3 linked regions of the Saccharibacillus brassicae genome follow. Each later gene encodes a partner of the first gene's protein in a complex. Links are inferred from orthologs where the notes say so. Each region holds a gene or a part of one and is shown on either strand. Other genes may lie near its edges.

The links.
Region 2: holB (region 1) and dnaX share a complex: the UniProt entries of both Bacillus subtilis proteins name them as parts of the DNA clamp loading complex. The link is inferred for Saccharibacillus brassicae from one-to-one orthologs.
Region 3: holB (region 1) and holA share a complex: the UniProt entries of both Bacillus subtilis proteins name them as parts of the DNA clamp loading complex. The link is inferred for Saccharibacillus brassicae from one-to-one orthologs.

Annotation. Positions count from the first base shown.
Region 1 is NZ_CP041217.1:2,565,490-2,568,469, forward strand. The notes cover bases 83-2,906. They hold holB (DNA polymerase III subunit delta'), read left to right. Parts: upstream 83-916; coding sequence 917-1,897; downstream 1,898-2,906. Other genes in these bases: FFV09_RS10705 (cyclic-di-AMP receptor), read left to right, coding at 83-188; FFV09_RS10710 (YaaR family protein), read left to right, coding at 364-807; FFV09_RS10720 (PSP1 domain-containing protein), read left to right, coding at 2,057-2,857; yabA (DNA replication initiation control protein YabA), read left to right, coding at 2,890-2,906. In the rest of the region: more of FFV09_RS10705, read left to right, coding at 1-82; more of yabA, read left to right, coding at 2,907-2,980. UniProt on the Bacillus subtilis protein: DNA polymerase III is a complex, multichain enzyme responsible for most of the replicative synthesis in bacteria.
Region 2 is NZ_CP041217.1:2,666,948-2,669,964, forward strand. The notes cover bases 147-3,007. They hold dnaX (DNA polymerase III subunit gamma/tau), read left to right. Parts: upstream 147-634; coding sequence 635-2,380; downstream 2,381-3,007. Other genes in these bases: FFV09_RS11155 (YbaB/EbfC family nucleoid-associated protein), read left to right, coding at 2,441-2,755; recR (recombination mediator RecR), read left to right, coding at 2,782-3,007. Outside these bases: more of recR, read left to right, coding at 3,008-3,017. UniProt on the Bacillus subtilis protein: Part of the beta sliding clamp loading complex, which hydrolyzes ATP to load the beta clamp onto primed DNA to form the DNA replication pre-initiation complex.
Region 3 is NZ_CP041217.1:789,086-792,091, forward strand. Bases 137-2,986 are described here. They hold holA (DNA polymerase III subunit delta), read right to left. Parts: upstream 2,147-2,986; coding sequence 1,127-2,146; downstream 137-1,126. Other genes in these bases: lepA (translation elongation factor 4), read right to left, coding at 137-423; rpsT (30S ribosomal protein S20), read left to right, coding at 652-927; FFV09_RS03140 (hypothetical protein), read right to left, coding at 2,415-2,986. Also shown: more of lepA, read right to left, coding at 1-136; more of FFV09_RS03140, read right to left, coding at 2,987-3,006. UniProt on the Bacillus subtilis protein: Part of the beta sliding clamp loading complex, which hydrolyzes ATP to load the beta clamp onto primed DNA to form the DNA replication pre-initiation complex.

The sequences.
Region 1 (2,980 bases):
TGGACGACAGCCAAGTCGAATCGGTCATGAACGTCATTCGCAACAGCTGTAAAGTTCGTGAGCAGCTCGTGACGCCGGTAACGCCGATGAGCGGAACGACGGATTCGTATCTGCCGCTTCCGGTCGAAGTGCAGGTTGGCGGCGCGACGGTATTCGTGCTTCCGGTCGACCGTTTCGAACACTTCTAAGCCGCGGGTTCCCGCACGGGAACGCAAGCGCAAGGCTGTCCTGCCGGACGTTGGAAAAACCGCAGAAAAGACTGTTGGAACGACCCATTACACCGGCGGACAGCCGGCCTGGAGAAGGGTATGGTCTCCCCAGGGGGACCGCTCGTCTTCACGGATAAAAAGGCAGGGATAAACGATGAAAATCAATCCGGGGTTCCGACCCCTCAACAATACGCCGATTACGCCGGATACCGGCGCACGTCCCGTCGAGCAGCGCAGCTTCGCCGATACGATTCGGCATCAGGAAGCGCAGTCGACGCAGGACGAACTCGGCCGCCGCATGCAGGAAATCAATCGTCAGGGAGACCGTCTGGCCCGTTCCATGACCATTCGCGAACTGAAGTCTTACCGCACGATGGTCAAGCGGTTCCTCGAAGATACCGTACGCCGCGGCGTCGGCATGAAAGACACCAAAGGCTGGGATCGTCTCGGCCGGACCAAGCGCTACAAACTGATCGACGAGATCGACGGCAAGCTGCTCGCCATGGCCGACGAACTGCTGGCCAGCGAAGAAGGCCGCATCGCCCTGCTGGAGCAGATGGGCGAAGTTCGCGGCCTGCTGATGAACCTCTTGTTCTGAGGCGTATCGACCCAAGTGCATTCGATCTTTCGACGCCGCTCTGCGGCGTCATTCTTTTACTTATCCGCATCTTCATATCGCGAAGTGCCACAAAGGAGACCTCCATCCCATGTCTTTACAAACGATCAGCGGCCAGGAGACCGCCAAGCGCATGCTGGGCGTCAGCCTGCGCAGCGGGCGGATCTCGCATGCCTACCTGTTCAGCGGTCCCGGCGGAAGCTCGCGGCGCCGGGCGGCGGATGCGTTCGCCCAGGCGCTGCTGTGCGAGCGGGCTTCGGAGCTTGGCGATGCCTGCGGCGAGTGCCTGAGCTGCCGCAAAGTGGAGCACGGCAATCATCCCGACCTGAAAGCGATCGGTCCCGACGGAGCTTCGATCAAGATCGAGCAGATCCGCGAGCTCCAAAAAATGTTCGCTTACCGCTCGGAATCGAGCGGGCGCAAAGTGTATATCATCGACGAAGCCGACAAGATGACCGTGCAGGCTTCCAACAGCCTGCTCAAGTTCCTTGAAGAACCTCCGGCTCCGGCCGTGGCGATCCTGCTGGCGGAAAATGCCCAGACGCTGCTGCCGACTATCCGCTCTCGGGTTCAGCTCGTCCCGTTCACGGCGCTCGGGGCGGAGTCGATCCTCCGCGAGCTGGCGGTCGAAGGGCTGGCGACTCCGGCTGCGCGCTGCGCGGCTTACCTGACGCCGGGAGCCGAAGAATGCAAAGCGCTTGCGGCAGAGAATTGGTTTGCAGAAACAAGAAATGTAGTGATACAATTAGGGAAGGAGTCGATCGGCCGAAGCGGCGCAAGCCTCGTTACCGCCCAACAGCAAGTGTTCAAGGCGGGACTCGGCGAGCACCTCGACAGCCTGTTCGATCTTTTCCATTTGTGGTTCAGAGATATGATTTACGTTCAATCCGAACGGCGCGAGCACATCGTTTTCATAGATCAGTCGGAGTTCATCTCCCAAGTGGCAGGTTCCCGCAGTGCGGAATACTGGATAGCGTGTATGTCCATGACCGCCGATAGCAAAAAGAAGCTCAAGTCCAACATGAACAACCAGCTTTGTCTTGAGCAGTTTTTGGTCAATCTGGTTCCCTGATCCCGTGACGCGGGCAGGGAACGGGCCTTCGATCCGTCGCGGCCTTTACGGAAGCTGCGGCACGGTCGATGGACCGGAGCAGCCGGAACGTCAAGCTTCAAGTCCGGGCGGACGTTCCGGCAGCCGAACGTTTTGAATGCGCGCAAGGGAGGTTTAGCTTTGTACAGTGTAGTCGGAGTCCGTTTCAAGAAAGCGGGCAAAGTGTATTATTTCGACCCCCTGGAGTTTCCCGTCGAGCAGGAACAATGCGTGATCGTGGAGACGGCGCGGGGCGTCGAATACGGCAAGGTCGTGGTAGGAAAGAAGCAGGTGCAGGAGAGCGACGTCGTGCTGCCGCTGAAGCGGGTTATCCGCATCGCCGGCGATACGGACGCGCGCGTGGTGGAAGAGAACAAGGACGCCGCCCGCAAAGCTTTTGCCACCTGTATAAATAAAATCAAGGATCACGGATTGAAAATGAAGCTGGTCGACGTGGAATACACGTTTGACCGCAACAAGATCATTTTCTACTTCACGGCCGAAGGCCGGGTCGACTTCCGTGAACTGGTCAAAGATCTGGCCAGCATTTTCCGGACCCGGATCGAGCTTCGGCAGATCGGGGTACGCGACGAAGCGAAGATGCTCGGAGGAATCGGGCCGTGCGGGCGGGTACTGTGCTGCTCGTCGTGGCTGGGCGATTTCGAACCGGTATCGATCAAGATGGCCAAAGATCAGAATCTGTCGCTGAATCCGACCAAAATCTCGGGTCTGTGCGGAAGGCTGATGTGCTGTCTGAAGTTTGAGCACGATAACTACGAGGCCACGAAGGAAGAAATGCCTGCCGTCGGCAAGCTGGTCGTCACTTCGCTCGGAGAAGGCAAGGTCGTTGGCATCAATGCCGGTAAGCGCATGGTGCATGTCCAGTTGTTCGAGGTCAGCAAGGTTAGAGAATTGTCCATGGACGACATCGTCGTCAAGTAAGTCAATCGGAACCGCTCTGGGGTGGAGTTTACTTGGAGAAGAAAAATGTTTTCTCGCAAATACACGAGATGGAAACGCAAGTGGAAAGCTTCAGAGACGAACTCGGCACGATGAAGCAGGCGG
Region 2 (3,017 bases), 100 kb from region 1 along the record:
AAGGCGAATAAGCCCGGCGAATGAATCGTCAGGCTTATTTGCTATTCCCTTCCGGTTTCTCGGAGCAAAGAGGACCTTCCCGCGGCCGGCTGCAACATTGCCGGCCTGTTTGCGTTTTCTCTTTTCATCCCGTATAATAAAGAATGCCGTGCTAGATGGGGAGGTAGCGGTGCCCTGTAACTCGCAATCCGCTATAGCGAGGTTGAATTCCCGTTCGAGGTCATGCTCTGTAAGGTTTGGTCTCTACACATAATGTTGACGGTTGGGTCCTCCGCAATGAGCACCTGTGAACCTGGTCAGGTCCGGAAGGAAGCAGCCATAAGCAGGTTCGCTCTTGTGCCGGAGGGTGGCCTGGCCTGAGTTGTTGTGTAGAGGTGCCGCTTGGATGGCATCGTATCGAAGGCGGGTGCACGGTTTTAATTTATCTGTTAAACGACCGACATCTTTGCCGCAGGCAGAGGTGTTTTTGTTTTTTTATCGTTAAAAAATTCGGCGAAAAAGTTGGATTTGCGTCCTGCAAAAGACCGGCGCGTCGTTTTTATCCGCACCGAAATATAGTATAATATAGGAACGACGACGATTCATTTTTAGTCAATGGAACCCGATTCGAAGTTCGATCAAGAAGGAGCCGCCGATGGAACATATTGCGCTTTACCGGGCTTGGCGACCTCAGTCGTTCAAGGACATGGTAGGACAACAGCATATTATCCGAACGCTGCAGAATGCCATACGCGAACAGCGGGTGTCGCATGCCTACCTGTTCAGCGGACCGCGGGGGACGGGCAAGACAAGTGCCGCCAAGATACTGGCCAAAGCCGTCAACTGCGAAAAAGGGCCCGCTCCCGAGCCGTGCAACGAATGCGAGACATGCAAGCGCATCTCGTCGGGAGCGGTGATGGACGTGCTGGAGATCGACGCCGCCTCCAACCGGGGCGTGGAAGAGATCCGCGATCTGCGCGACAAGATCAAATACGCCCCGACCGAAGTGCGGCGTAAAGTGTATATTATCGACGAAGTGCACATGCTTACGACGGAAGCGTTCAATGCGCTGCTGAAGACGCTGGAAGAACCGCCGGAGCATGCCATGTTCATCTTGGCCACGACGGAACCGCATCGGCTGCCGGCCACGATCATCTCGCGCTGCCAGCGGTTCGATTTCCGCCGCGTGTCGCTTGAGGAGCAGACCGGACGGCTGTCCGAGATCTGCCGCGAAGAGAAGATCGAAGCCGAAGACAGCGCCCTGCAGTATATTGCGCGGCTGTCCGACGGCGGGATGCGGGACGCGCTCAGCGTGCTCGATCAGATCTCCGCGTTTACCGACGGCAAAGTGACGTACGACCAAGTGCTGAACATGACCGGCGGCATCGCTTCCGAACAGTTTTCGGCTTTGGCCGCTTCGCTGTCCGCGCAAGACGCCGGAGGCGTGCTGCAGACGGTCGAAGGCTGGATGCAGGAAGGCAAGAGCGCGGACAAGTGCATGGAGAACCTTCTCTATTACTTCCGCGACCTGCTGATGATCAAAATGGTGCCGAACGCGGAACATATGACGGAGAGAGTGCTCGACGCCGCGTCTTTTCAGGAGGTGGCGGAACGCTTTTCCAAAGAAAGTCTGTTCCGCACGATCGACACGCTCAGCCGCTACCAGAACGAGATGAAGTATGCGGCCAATCCGCAGATGCTGTTCGAAGTGGCGCTGCTGAACCTGGTCAGTCTGGGCGAAGGGGCCGAAGCGGCCCCGCACCGCGAAGCTTCCGCTTCGAACGGCGCTCCGGTCGACTCCCAGGCCGTCAAACGGCTCGAAGGCAGGATCGCCGAGCTGGAGAAGAAGCTGGATCAGGCTGTGCGCAGCGGCGTTCAATCTTCCGGAGGAGGCGAAGCGTCGGGCAGCCGCCCGGCCGTTCGGCAGAATACGCCCCGCATCTCCCGGATGGCGAAGCTGCCTTCGCATATGGATCAATACCTGGCGCGAAGAGACGATGCTTCGTTCAACGAGATCCGCGGCAAGTGGAATCAGGTGCTTCAGCGGGTAAAAGAAGAAAAGGTGACGGTTCACGCCTGGTTTACGAACGGCGAGCCGGTGTCGGCGCTGGACGATTCCGTCCTGGTCGCGTTCAAAAACGACATTCACCGCGAGACGATCGAAAAGCCGGCCAATCGCCAGGTGGTGGAACAGGTCATGAACCAATGCCTGGGCGGCGAATGGCATCTGGTCACGATCATGCAGAAAGATTGGAACGATTCCGCGGAATCGGCTTCTTCTTCGAAGTCCGAATCCGAAGTGCTGGAGCTGCAGCAGGAAGAAGCAGGCGGCAGCAAAGAACCCTGGGTAGACGAAGCCTTGAATCTGTTCGGGGAGAATCTGGTTGTCATTAAAGAATAAATACTGCCCGGCACGCCGCCATGCGGGGATGCCGAGGCCCACCCCAAAGGAGAGATCCCGATGAACAACAACATGAACCAAATGATGAAGCAGGTCAAGAAGATGCAGGAACAAATGATGAAAGCCCAGGAAGAACTCGGCACGAAAAAAGTCGAAGGCACTTCCGGCGGCGGCGTGGTCAGCGTTGAAGTCAACGGCCACAAAAAAGTGATCGCGATCAATATCAAACCCGAAGCGGTGGACCCGGACGACGTGGAAATGCTGCAGGACCTGATCCTGACGGCCGTTAACGACGCGCTGACCAAAGCCGAAGAACTGGCAAACCAGGACATGGGCAAATTCACGAACGGCATGAAAATCCCGGGTCTGTTCTAAACTATTCGTAAAAGGGAAGTGTGGCCTTGCATTATCCGGAGCCGATTGCCAAACTGATCGAATCTTTCAGCCGTCTGCCCGGGATCGGGCCCAAGACGGCGGCGAGACTCGCTTTTCATGTATTGAATATGAAAGAAGACGACGTGATCGACTTCGCCAAGGCGCTTGTCAGCGTCAAACGCAATCTGCATTACTGCACCGTGTGCGGCAATATTACCGATACCGATCCGTGCCGGATCTGTCAGGACAAGTCCCGCGACGC
Region 3 (3,006 bases), 1.8 Mb from region 1 along the record:
GTCGATCTTGTTGATAACCGGCAGAATCTCCAGATTGTTGTCGAGCGCCAGGTACACGTTGGCCAGCGTCTGCGCTTCGATGCCCTGAGCGGCGTCGACGACCAGCAGCGCGCCTTCGCAGGCGGCCAGGGAACGCGAGACTTCATAAGTGAAGTCGACGTGTCCCGGCGTATCGATCAGGTTGAGCAAATACTCTTCGCCGTCATCGGCTTTGTAGGTCAGGCGTACGGCTTGAAGTTTGATCGTGATGCCGCGTTCGCGTTCGAGTTCCATCTGATCGAGCACCTGCTCCTGCATCTCGCGGGAAGTCAAAGCGCCGGTATATTCAAGAATCCGGTCGGCAAGCGTAGACTTGCCGTGGTCGATATGCGCGATAATGGAAAAGTTCCTTATCTTCTTCTGTCTTGCTGCAATGTCAGTCATTCCTTACCTCCGCCTCAATTTGACAAGTCGAATCAATCCACTCATTATAGCAGTTGACGATAATCCCAGCAATCCCATGAACCGCCCAAACGGCTGTCTTTGAGACATGCGTCAAAAACAAAATGTAAAATGGCGAAGAATGGTTGCCTTTTTGCCTGGCTCATGGTAAGATACTTTAAGTTGTGAAACTTTCGATGTTTCGTATATGCTTTACAGGAGGTGAATGCAATGCCTAATATCAAATCCGCCATCAAACGCGTGAAGACGAACGAGAAACGCCGTGCGCTTAACGCTTCGCAAAAATCCGCACTTCGCAGCGCAGTAAAAACCGCTACGACAGCACTGGAAAGCAACGATGTGGAAACTGCACAAACTGCAGTCAAGAACGCTTCGCAGAAGCTGGATAAAGCCGTAACCAAAGGCCTGATCCACAAAAACGCGGCAGCGCGCAAAAAATCCCGTCTCGCTAAAAAAGCGAACGCTCTGACAGCTGAAAAAGCCTAAGGCAATCGCGTTTTGCGATATAATCGCTCGATACAACCTTGCTTACAAAACCCCGGAATCCTTCAGGATATCGGGGTTTTTAAGTTTTTCAACACCCAAAAAGCAGGTTCGATGCGGATTTCCGCGTCAAACCTGCCCTTTTTACGTCCAATCCTGTTTACGTCCAATCCTGATAGCCCGGCTTACATCCACCCCAAGCCTACGCGCCCAGTTTGAGCAAAAACATTTCCAGACCGAACACTTTGTCCACCGCGCCCGTCTTGATCTCGTGATCGAGCTTGGCAATCGAAGACAAAATGCGCCGCAATCGCGCCGCCTCGAACCGCCGCGCCTGCTCGGACGCGATCTTCACCGCATACGGATGCAGCCCCAGCTGCCCCGCCATCTGCTGCTGCGAATAATTTTGCCCCGCCATCTCTTTCACCTGAAGAATGATACGGAACTGCCGCGCGATCAGCGAGACGATCTTGATCGGTTCTTCGCGCTGCTTCAGCAGGTCGTAGAAGACGCCGAGCGCCTGCTGCAGCTTGAGGTTGGCGATATGCTCGACGAGCACGAACACGCTCTGCTCCGTCCCGATCGCCACGAGCGTCTCGACGTCCAGCGCCGCGACCGACCCGCCTTTTCCCGCAAACAGGGACAGCTTCTCGATTTCCCCCGACAGCGCAGCCAGCGACGTGCCGGCCCGCTTGAGCAGCAGGTTCGCCGCGTCCGGCGCGATCGACACGTCGTTATGCGCGAACTGTTTGGCGATCCAGCCGGACAGCTCGCCTTCGTTCATCTGCGCGAACGCAATGACCTGCGCCGACGCTTTGAACGACTTGACGAGCTTTTTGCGTTCGTCGAGCTTGTCGGCATAGGCCAAAAAGACGAGCACGCTGTAGTCCGCCGGATTGGCGAGATACTCCAGCAGCTTCTCGATCCGGTGCTCCACTTTGGTCGATTCTTTGCCCGCCATGAACAGGCTGCTGTCGCGCACGACGATCAGCTTGCGTTCGGACAGGAACGGAGCCGTCTCCGCTTCTTCGACCACGATCTCTACCGGCGTCTCCGCCAGATCGTAATGCGCGATCGCGAACGCCCGCTGATCTTCGGCGATCAGTTCTTTCTCCAGCATGGAGACGAATTCTTTGATTCTGTATTTTTCGGTGCCGTAGCACAGATACACCGGCGACACTTCGCCCGCTTTGACCTGTTTGACCGCCGTTTTCAAATCCATGGGTTCACAGCCTCTTTTCCGCTTGCGCCAATCGGGTCGACCGGCTTCACTCGTTGAATAGGTACGGCTTCGCGCCTGCGCCGCCCGCACTGCTTCCATTGTACCGAATTATGCCGGGAAACGCATCCGCGGACGTCTCCTTTCCCGTTATTTTCCCGCAAAAAAACGCAAAAACCGGCCGTGCATCCGTCACCCCGTCCGCAAAGCGGAGCGTTGAAACGGCGCATGGCCGGTATGAATATGCGTATGCGTATGCGAGAGTGCCCGCTTACTTGCTGCCCGTCTCGGGCTTGGCGTCTTCGACCTTCCACGTGCCCTGGGCAGAAGTGCCGTCCGGCTTGATCAGATCGTAAGTGAACGTCCGGCCGTCGGCCGACCAGACGCCTCCGGCGACGCTTCCGTCCACTTTGCGGCTGCCCAGCTCGATCGAGCGGTCGCCTTTGAGCAGCTTCAGCGTGTTCTGCGAATACGTCACAAGGTAAGCATTGTTCGGCGAGACCCATTCCGAAGCGACCGCCGTCAATCCGAAGATCCGGCTGTCCGCCACTTCGGGCGGCGCGGCATCGGCGCTTGTCGACTCGGACGATTCGGTACCTTCGGGATCGCTCGGCACCCGGTCTTTGGGCGAAAACGTGCCCATGCCTTCGTTCGGCTGCGTCTCTTCGTCCGCGCTGCCGGCAGCGGCCGGGTCTTCGCCCGTCGGCGCTTCGCTTGCGGAGATGGAATCGTTCGCAGGCTGTCCTTCGTTCGCGGCGGCGGCGTTTTCTTTGGGTTTGTCTTGTGGTTTGTCTTTGGGCTTGTCTTTAGCATTTTCTTTTGGCGCTTTATCTTGTGGGACTGGTTCTTTGGAATGCTTGTTT